DNA from 2 places in the Paenarthrobacter sp. YIM B13468 genome. Region 1 is predicted to be linked to the other one. Evidence: predicted binding sites of a transcription regulator. Region 1 holds the regulator's gene; the other holds the start of a gene.
What was found. The regulator Rex, encoded in region 1, represses fermentation and respiration genes when NADH is low (regulators of the CRP and FNR family bind a similar motif). The targets are predictions, from matches to a motif close to CTTGTGAANNNNTTCACAAG.
Positions count from the first base shown of each region.

Region 2: a site for Rex is predicted at 3,433-3,452, ahead of ACFX4T_RS24820 (glyceraldehyde-3-phosphate dehydrogenase). Genes of this name have one in related genera too.

Region 1 covers NZ_JBHZPI010000018.1:106,124-111,329, forward strand. Annotated here, with positions in the region: gene ACFX4T_RS17235 (DUF559 domain-containing protein) at 1-288, opposite strand, end outside; gene ACFX4T_RS17240 (HAD family hydrolase) at 408-1,223, opposite strand; gene ACFX4T_RS17245 (glutaredoxin family protein) at 1,519-1,773, shown strand; gene ACFX4T_RS17250 (redox-sensing transcriptional repressor Rex) at 1,857-2,564, shown strand; gene ACFX4T_RS17255 (hypothetical protein) at 2,613-3,494, opposite strand; gene ACFX4T_RS17260 (hypothetical protein) at 3,758-4,438, opposite strand; gene ACFX4T_RS17265 (YceI family protein) at 4,632-5,183, opposite strand.
Region 2 covers NZ_JBHZPI010000040.1:6,958-12,163, reverse strand. Annotated here, with positions in the region: gene ACFX4T_RS24835 (acyltransferase domain-containing protein) at 1-539, shown strand, start outside; gene ACFX4T_RS24830 (HNH endonuclease family protein) at 524-1,324, opposite strand; gene ACFX4T_RS24825 (hypothetical protein) at 1,446-1,655, opposite strand; gene ACFX4T_RS24820 (glyceraldehyde-3-phosphate dehydrogenase) at 1,726-3,213, opposite strand; RNA gene rnpB (RNase P RNA component class A) at 3,499-3,890, opposite strand; gene ACFX4T_RS24810 (YaaA family protein) at 3,948-4,712, shown strand; gene ACFX4T_RS24805 (zinc ribbon domain-containing protein) at 4,714-5,206, opposite strand, start outside.

The sequences.
Region 1 (5,206 bases):
GCTCAAGTGCAATTCGTTTGAATCCGATAGCCACGCTGGCAAGACCAAGCCATGGAGCCTGGCGGCAGTTGTGTGGGAGATCCAAGCGCCAGGGCTGGCTGACGAGAGGGAACGGGCCGCTGACGCAAGGTCGAAATCCCAATCACTTGGCCGGTATAAGCCACGGCTAACGGGAACGATGTTGCTGTTGCGCCAAATGACTGAGGGATCGATGCCCGCTGCTTTGGCTTCGTTCAGGCTGAAGGGCCCCAAGACCGGGCTTGATGGGTTGAGTAGCGAATTCTGCATACCCGCATTGTTCCTTGGAAGCAGCTGAGCGTGCAGAAGTTATCCACAGGCCGCCGACTGGCGGGTCGGGATGTGAGAGAAGAACGGTGGAAACGGGTCGGGATGTGAGAGAAGAACGGTTAGCGGGGGCCGCGGAACTTTGAGAATCCACGCCACAGCCCATAAATGGCGCCACCCACGGTTGCCGCCTTCAGCCCCAGCGTTGCTGCACGGCGTCCGGACCGGAAATCGTAGACCGGCCAGTTGTTGTCGCGGGCATGCCGGCGCAGCTTGGAGTCGGGGTTGATCACCACGGGGTGACCCACCATGGTGAGCAGCGGGATGTCGTTGGCGGAGTCGCTGTAAGCCCAGCAGTGATCCAAGTCCAAGCCTTCCTGCTCAGCCACTAGTTGGACCGCGATGGCTTTAGCCGGCCCGTGCAGGATGTCGCCTACTAGCTTTCCGGTATACATTCCGTCGCGGACTTCGCCCACGGTTCCCAGCGCGCCTGTCAGACCGAGCCTCGTGGAAATGACTGTGGCAACCTCAATCGGCGTGGCGGTCACTAGCCACACCCTCCGGCCGACACGAAGGTGCTGCTCCGCAAGGGCCTTCGTCCCAGGCCAGATCCGGGACTCGATCATTTCGTCATAAACTTCTTCGCCCAGGGCTTTGATGTCCTCGACGGTGATCCCGGCCGCCAGGGTCAGAGCGGAATCGCGCACGGCATGGACGTCGTCCATGTTCTCGCCACGCATCACAAACTTGAACTGCTTCCAAGCGAAGCCAGCCGCCTGGGACAGTGTGAAGGCCTTGCGTTCGTACATCTTGCGGGCCACGTGGAAGAGGCTGGCGCCCTTCATCAGCGTGTTATCGACGTCGAAGAAAGCGGCTTCGCCTGTGTGCTGCTGCACTTTGGCATCAGCGACCACAGCGGCGTTCTTCTCGTCGGGCATGCCTTGAGTCTAGTCAATCGCCAGAGCCCAGCGTTGAGGGCGCACGGTGGGGGCTGCCCTAGAGGATGTGAGAGAAGGATGGCCGGGAGGGGGTTGGAATGTGAGAGAAGGATGGCCGGGAGGGGGTTGGAATGTGAGAGAAGGATGGCCGGGAGGGGGTGGGATGTGAGAGAAGGATGGCCGGGAGGGGGTGGGATGTGAGAGAAGGATGGTCGGGAGGGGGGTGGGATGTGAGAGAAGGATGGCCGGGAGGGGGTGGGATGTGAGAGAGCGTTCGGGCGGTTACCGTTGTGACATGGCTATTCCCGACGTCGTTCTCCTAACCAAAGCTGACTGCCACCTATGCACGGAGGCGCGTGCCGCCGTCGAGCGCGTTACCTCGGAACTGGGCGTCCCGTGGACCGAGCAGGCAATCGACGGTAACGCAGAACTGCAGCAGCGTTACGCGGAGGAAATTCCAGTGGTGCTGGTGGATGGGGTCCAGCGCGACTTTTGGAAGATCGACGAGCAGCGCTTGACCCGTACTTTGAAAAGAGTCCTCGAAGGCTGAGGGCCAGAGGACTCTGTTACCCGGAAGTACCGGCTTTTGTTGAGTCCGGCCAAGGGCCATAGAGTGGAACAACAAGCGACGCAATGGAGAAAACCGTGACTGCGCTGGAACCGTCCCCGGGGGCAACAAGCGGGGACCACGAACCTGCCGCCAAGCAGATCCCGCCCGCGGCTGTGGCCCGGATGACTCTCTATTTGCGCGCGCTCAACTCGCTCCTGGCAGAAGGCGTGGAACGCGTGTCATCGGATGCGTTGGCCGAGGCTTCAGGCGTCAGCTCCTCCACACTGCGTAAGGATCTCTCCTACGTCGGCTCGTACGGGACCCGCGGCGTGGGCTATGAAGTCCAGTACCTCAGCCGTCACATTGCCGCAGCCCTTGGCCTGACGCACGACTGGAAGGTCGCGATTGTCGGTGCCGGTAACCTCGGCAAGGCGCTGGCGCGGTACGGCGGCTTCGAGTCCCGCGGCTTCGACGTCGTGGCTATATTCGATGCAGACCCCATGGTGATCGGCAACGAGGTGGGTTGGTTGCGGGTCAGCGATTCAGCGGAACTTGAACGTGTCCTGGAGCGCACCCACACCAACATGGTGGTGCTGGCTTTGCCCGCCACAGTGGCCCAGGAAGTCTGTGATCGAGTCATCGCTGCCGGAATCCGGAGCATCCTGAGCTTTGCTCCGGTTCTCCTGCAGGTTCCGCCGCACGTGAACCTCCGCAAGGTGGATATGGCCACCGAGCTGCAGATCCTGGCCTACCACGCACAACGGGCGCAAACACCGGGTCAGGCTGTATAGCCTTACCGGGTCCGCGCCCGCTGACGTTATGGCAGGAAGCTTGTTGGCTTAGCGGCCGTAAGGGTTCTGGTAAGGGTTGCCGAAAGGCTGCGGCTTGCGGAAGTACGGAGCCGACGCCGGCAGGTACAGCAGGACGATTGCGGCAACTCCCAGCAGGATCACCAAGAGCTGCAGGATGCCGTAGGTGGCCCCGAACTGGAACAGTCCGGCGAGGCCAAGGACAGAGATCGCCGCGAAGACGGTGCCGAGGATCCTCGCCCAGTTCTTGCCCTTGCGGACTGGGAACGCAACCAAGGCGTAGAGGCCAAGGGACACGATGGCCCCAACGATCGCGGCAACGACAAGACCGCCTCGCATGCCTTCCAGGGAGCCTGGGGGGAATTCCGTTCCCTGCTGTGCGGCCTGCCGCATCATCGAGTTGATGAAGGCATCCGAGCCGGTGGTGGCCAGGATCAGCGAGCTGATGGCGGAGAGGATGCCCGCCGCGATGATCATCCAGAAGGAGATGTTGACCATCTGGGGAACGGTGGTAGGCCCTGGCTGCTGGCTGGGCCAGTTGGTGTCCTGGCCGTATTGCGGGGCCTGCTGACCGTAGGGAGACGGCTGCTGACCGTAGGGAGATGGCTGCTGGCCAAACTGCGGAGCCTGCTGACCATATTGGGGAGTCTGCTGGCCGTACTGGGGAGCCGGGGGCTGACCATATTGCGGGGCAGCCGGGGACTGCTGACCGTACTGCGGAGCGCTGGGCTGCTGACCATATTGGGGAGTCTGCTGACCATACTGCGGTGCCGAGGGCTGACCGTACTGTGGCATGGATGGCTGGCCCGGCTGCTCAGGCTTGTTGGCGTCGCCCTTGTTGGCATCACCGGTGTTGGCATCGCCGGGATTGGCGTCCCCGGCGTTGGACGGCGGGTATGGAGGGTTGCTCATGGCATTCCTTTGCTTGTTCGACTGCTGGTACGGCTGCCGGGATCAGCAAAAAGACCCTGCCCCCAGCCTGGTTCTGCTTCCACCGTACCTCCGGGGTCCGGTGCTGCGGATGATCACACGCAGGAATTTCCTGCTTGAGCTGAAATCATCACGATGGCGTACGCCTTCATGATGAAAGCCGTGGTGGTCCAATGGACCACCACGGCCTTGTTCACCTGTCAGGGCGGCTTGGATGAGAGCCCGACGCCGGTACTTCAGGAGGGTTAGACGGCGCCCTTTACTGCCTTGAACCACAGCTGCGAGTTCGGCAACCACATCAGCACAACGGCCACTGCGCTGACCAGGAAACCAAACCAGTTGCCACCCAGGCCCGCACCGGGTCCGCCGGCGTTGATGGAGCCAAAGATGGCGAGCAACAGGGAAACCGCGGCAAGGACGGTGAGGGCAAGGCGTGCCCATTCCTTGCCTTCCTTCATCTTCATGGCGAGGACTATCTGGGCGGCTGCAACAGCAAGGCTGATGATCAGGAGAACCAGAAGGAGTGCCGCAACTCCTGGCATGAAAGCGAACGCAGCGATGATGGCGAAAAGTCCAATGAGGCCAAAGAGGAGGCCCAGGAGTCCCGAGATGACCCAAATGAAGTAGGACACTTTGAGCTCGGTGGGCAGGCCCATGGTCTTGAAGATGCCCGAGAAACCACCTTGCGGAAGGACATCGTTGAAGTTGCGGGGTCCGTCGGTGGGCATTTCGAAGTGGAAACCACCTGGCTGGCCCTGCTGACCCGGTCCGGGCTGCGAATACTGGCCAGGTTGCGACGGCGGCTGGTAGCCCTGCGGTGGTTGGTAACCCTGCGGTGGTTGGTAACCCGCAGGAGGAACATTGCCGGGCTGCGGAGGCTGGGAGCCGGGCTGCTGAGGCTGTGGTGCTTCGTCTGGGTTACTCATGGCATCACTTTAGACCGCAGGTTGAAGGATGCATAGGAGATTTGGAGCCGGTTCGCAGCTAACTACAGGGTGTTTGCCGAATAATCGCAGGGTGACTTCTGAGTACGCGAAACGGCGCCCCCACAGCGGAACTGTGACGGGGCGCCGTTTACTCGGGACTGCCGTGCAAACTCCCGTGCAAGCTGCTGTTGATCTAGGCAGCTGCCGGTGCGATGAACGCGAGCTCCAGGTTGATGACAACCTTGTCGCTGACCAGGACGCCGCCGGCCTCAAGCACGGCGTTCCACGTCAGTCCAAAGTCCTTGCGGCTGATGGTGGTTTCGCCGGAGACGCCTGCACGGGTGTTGCCGAAGGGATCCACTGCGACACCGTTGAATTCGGTTTCGATGGAAACTTCCCTGGTGACTCCCTTGATGGTGAGATCGCCCACAAGATCGAAGCCGTCGCCGTTTGCCTTGACGTGGCGGGAGACGAAGGTGATCTCCGGGAACTTCTCCACATCGAAGAAGTCCTCGCCCTTGACGTGGCCATCGCGGTTGACATCGCCGGAGTCAAAGCTGGCCGTCCGGATGGTTGCGGTGACCTTGGAGTCAGTCAGCGTCTCGCCAACTTCGAGGGTAGCGTCGGCGTCCTTGAAGACACCGCGAACCTTGCTGATACCTGCGTGGCGGACGGTGAAGCCGATCTCGCTGTGGGAAGCGTCGAGGGTCCAGATGCCGGTGGTGACGTTGGCGGGAAGGGTCATCATGATGTTGCTCCTGTATGTAG
Region 2 (5,206 bases), on a different contig from region 1:
GCATCAACCGCCGCGTTCATGGACGTTTCGGCCTGGACACCTGGGGCTGGCTGACGTTGCATATGGCAGGGAATCTGTTCCGGCTCGGCCGGTTGCAATTTCATTTGATCCGGAGCCCTCGTGACGACGGGCCTGAGGGCAACGTGGCGTACGCATCCGATTGGGTCTTGGGTATCCACATTCCCGAGGACGGAGGCCTCTCCCCCGCCCTGGTAGACGCCAGCTTTGACGAGGCACGTTCGTTCTTTCCGCACTATTTCCCGGACAAGCCAGCCACTGTGGCCACGTGCGAGTCCTGGATGCTGGATCCCTACCTGGTTAAAAGGCTTCCAAACAGCAACATCGCATCCTTCGCCCGCCGTTTCACACTGGACAGGTGCACCGATGCGCCCACTGATGCGGTTTATTTCACGTTTCGGCACCGGGGGCTTGAGGGCCTGGACCGGCTACCGCGGGAGACCTCCCTTCAGCGCGTTGTCCTGGAGAGAATCGACGACGGCGGTACCTGGCAACTGGGACACGGTCACCTGGCACTGTAAATGGTTTGCTGATCCGGACAGGAAGAGAGGACGCGCATCATGGCGTCCTTCTCCGCCTGGGTGACCCAGAGCTTGTAGGCTGCCTTGACGGAGATCTGCCGTGCTACGTAGTGACACCGGAAGTTCTTGTTCGGCGGAAGCCAAGTGGCGGCGTCGCCTGCGCCCTTCTTCACATTCTCGGGCCCATCAGCCGCAATCAGGTTCAACGGATCATTTGCCAGCCTTTGGCGTTGCTGCACCGTTAATTGCTTGGCACCCTTCTGCCATGCGTCGGCCAAAGCCACAATGTGGTCGATCTGAACATCAGCGCTGGTGTCCTGACCTCGGCGGAAGGTCACGTGCGCACCCGTGTAGGGTTCCTGGAACTCTCCAGTGGCAACCCTGCATGAGGAGCCGCTGGTGAACTCCACGGACGACAGGTCCCTGCGCAGGATGTCGTTCCTGGTATCGCATCCGTTTCGATCGGCATCCAGCCATGCCTGGCCGAATGCGGTTCGCTCATAGTCTTCCTGGGATGCCCGTCCCTTAACTTCCAGCTGTGCGAGTGCCGCGCTTGCCTTCTCCGCGGGAACGGCCTCGATCCCGGCAATGGGTTTCATCCAAGCGGGATTAAAGACCGGCGCATCACTGGGACCGGAGACCCATGGCTCGGCTGCGTTGAACTGGCCTGTGGTGAAGAACCAAGACAGGCCTGCCGCGAGGGTTGCGGCTACTAATCCTAGAATGGCCCAAGCTTGGCGTGATCGTCTGCGCGCGCGTTTGTAGGCAGACCAGGTGATACTCAAGGGGCTCCGTCCAGTCGGGGTGGGTGGTGTCCTACGAGCGTAGGACACGGCACCGACAGTCAGAGCCGATATTCACAGTGTGTAGGAGAAGTCACACTGCAGTGTGGGGAACTTCCCCGGGTTACTGCTCGCGCATAACGCGCTGGAGGTCTTCAGCAGCCACCTCCAGCAGCGTGCGCAATTGCTGGACGCGCTCGTCGCTGACGTCCCCCGCGGCGTTTGCTGCAATGGCGTGGTCCAGCAGTTTCTGTGCCTGCTTGTGGTTGGCCCGTGCTACATCCAGCGCATGTTCCAGCGTTGTCTCGTGTTCCAAAGTTGATTCATTTTCCATGAACCCATTTTGGTCAGGTTTCCCGGCTGATACCAGTAACTCAGCCGGGAAACCCGTGAATACTTCCGGCTTAGGCGTTCGCTGCCTCAAGCACTGCAATAGGCGCCACGATGTCGCGGGCAGGGAAGGACGGCGGGTTGACGCCGGCCATTTCCTCCATGACACGGACTACCTGGCAGGAGTAGCCGAATTCGTTGTCGTACCAAACGTAGAGAACGAGGTTCTTGTCGTTGGAAATAGTGGCCAGGCCATCAACGATGCCTGCCCGGCGGGAACCGACGAAGTCGGTGGAGACAACGTCCGGAGAGTCGATGTAGTCGATCTGCTTGCGCAACTGCGAGTGCAGCGACATTTCGCGGAGGTAGTCGTTAACCTCATCGCGCGTGGTGCCCTTGGCAAGGTTGAGGTTGAGGATCGCCATGGACACATCCGGGGTAGGTACGCGGATCGCGTTGCCGGTGAGCTTGCCCTGGAGTTCCGGAAGCGCCTTGGCAACAGCCTTGGCTGCACCCGTCTCCGTGATAACCATGTTCAGGGCCGCCGAACGGCCGCGGCGATCGCCCTTGTGGAAGTTGTCGATCAGGTTTTGGTCGTTCGTGAACGAGTGCACCGTTTCAACGTGGCCGTGGATGATACCGAATTTGTCGTTGATGGCCTTCAGCACCGGCGTGATGGCGTTGGTTGTGCACGACGCAGCCGTGACGATCTTGTCGTCATCGGAGATGTCGGACTGGTTGATTCCGTGGACGATGTTCTTCAGATCGCCCTTGCCCGGCGCCGTCAGCAGGACGCGCGCAACACCCTTGCTTTGCAGGTGCTGGGACAGGCCCTCAGCATCGCGCCAACGCCCGGTGTTGTCCACTACCAGGGCATCCTCGATGCCATAGGCGGTGTAGTCCACGGTTGCGGGGTTGTCGGAGTAGATGACCTGGATCTGAACACCGTTGGCGGTGATGGTGTTGGCTTCTTCGTCCACGCGAATGGTTCCTTCAAAGGAACCGTGTACGGAGTCGCGGCGCAGGAGGCTGGCGCGCTTGACGAGGTCATTCTCGGCGCCCTTGCGGACGACGATGGCACGCAGCCGCAGGCCATGCCCGCCACCGGCTTTTTCAATCAGGATGCGGGCCAGGAGGCGGCCGATGCGGCCGAAGCCGTACAGCACGACGTCGGTGCTGGTGCGGTCATCAGCGCCACGCTTTCCGACGATTTCGGCGAGCTCAGACCGCAGGAACTCATCCAAGGAGGTGCCGTGGCCCTCGACGCGGAACTTCTCCGTGAGACGGGCAATGTCGATCGCAGCCGCGCCGAGTTCCAGCTCAGCAAGCGCGTTCAACAGGGGTGCAGTTTCTTCGAGCAGGAGCTCGGTATTGCTCATCCGGCGCGCAAAGCGGTGGGCCTTCAGGATGTTCATGGTCGACTTGTTGATCAAGCTCCGGCCGTGGATGCTCGTGACCACGTTGTTTTCCCGGTACAACCGGCCGATTACCGGAATCATGGCCTCGGCGAGAGCCTCCCGGCCCATCCACTTATCAAGACAAGAATCTGACGTCTGGCTCACAGAACTACCTTCCTTGGGTCAACCACATACGTCCTCGTATGCAGATGGCGGCCGCCCGGAGTAATCCTGCGGCACGAGCACTGGCCGGGCTTCGGTCCGCCCACAGCGCCTTGAACGATTGCAAAGAAAAGACCGCCGGCTGCGAACGCAGTCCCGGCGGCAGAACATCTACGTTCATAACAAGTCTAAGGCGGAAGGGTGCTCTCTTGGGCGCCCGGGGGCGTGAAATCACTCACATGGCAGTCACAATGGACGTCACATGCCTGGGATCTAGGGGCAAATGTGTGGATGGGTTGACCGATACGCCGGGTTCTGTCATCCCGTGCCGTTGCCGGCAAAGGAGTGGCGGCCATCCATCTACGAACGTCGTTGCCGACGCCCTCCAGCAGCCTACCCGGACACTCGGGCGAGCAGCCCTCAAACGTGTCCTGTCTGGCCTTGCTCCGGGTGGGGTTTACCTAGCCTCCCCGGTCACCCAGGGAGCTGGTGGTCTCTTACACCACCGTTTCACCCTTACCTGCCGTGTGCTGATGCAAGCATCACCACGCGCAGGCGGTCTGTTTTCTGTGGCACTGGCCTGCGGGTTACCCCGAGTGGGCGTTACCCACCACCCTGCTCTGCGGAGCCCGGACGTTCCTCGAGCCACTTGCGTGACGCGCGACCGCCTGGTCAACCCATCCGCCGTACAGTCTACCGGCGTCGAGGGTTGCCTCCGTCCCCGGTAATATCGTCTGGTGCTGATTCTGCTGCCGCCTTCCGAAGGCAAGACCCCCGCCGTCAAAGGTCCCGCCGTCGAATGGGAGTCGCTCAGCTTTCCGGAGCTCAACCCGTACCGCGCCAAGGTCCTGGAATCGTTGGGCACGGTTAGCGCGCACGAGGACGCCCTGGCATTGCTTGGCGTCGGCGCCTCGCTGAAGGACGACGTCGAACGTAATACCCGGCTGCATGCGGAACCAGCGGCGCCGGCCCACCAGGTCTACTCCGGAGTCCTGTATGACGCGCTCGGCTTTAATTCCATGACGCCGGCCCAACGACGCAAGGCAACCGAATCGATTTTGGTGGTTTCGGCATTATGGGGTGCCATCGGTTTTGGTGACCATGTGCCGGCTTACCGGCTGTCCATGGGAACGGCACTGCCCGACGTCGGACGCCTCGCCTCGTTCTGGAAGCCGAACCTGAATGCGGCCCTCGCCGAACGGGCTGAAGGAGAATTGCTGGTTGATTGCCGCTCCAGCACGTATGCAGCTGCGTGGGCTCCACCAGCACCGCAAACCGTGACGGTGAATGTTTTCAACGAGGCAAACGGCAAGCGCACGGTGGTCAGCCACTTCGCCAAACACACGCGGGGTGAGTTTGCCAGGCATCTGCTGACCAGGCGTGGCAAGGCGCCCGCAACACCTGATCAACTGCTGAAAGCGGCCACGGAGGTCTGGATGGCGGAACTCGTTTCCGGCACGGCCCGCAAGCCACACGCACTGAATATCATTCTGGGCAGCTAGGTCAGTTCCACTCCGCCGAACGGACCAGGATGCATCCGGAGTCCGGGCAGAAAACGATGTCGTCGTCAGCCGCAGCCTTGACTTCAGCGAGGTCGCCAGGGCTGAGCATCATGCCTGAACCTTCCGATTTACCGTGAAAGAGCCTGGCGGCGCCCACGCCGCGCTTGGCGATCGTCTTCTCATAGACTGCAAGCATTCCGGCGTCGAGGGCCTCCGCGAACGCGGCACGTTGCCCGCGGACCAGGGTTTCCTCGGCGGCGATTTCAGCAATCGCCTCATCCAATTCTGCGCGGATGCCGGCAAATGAACCCTGGATGTCATCCACGATGGCCTGTTGTGCGGCCTGGCGCTCCCGCAGGGTGTCTAAACGCTCCAGGATTTCAAGCTCAACGTCCTCAAGGTCCGAGCGGCGCTTGTTAAGGGATGCGATATCACTCTGAAGCGCCACCAGGTCCTTGGAGAGACCGGTTCCGCTGTTGAGCCTGGCCTCGTCA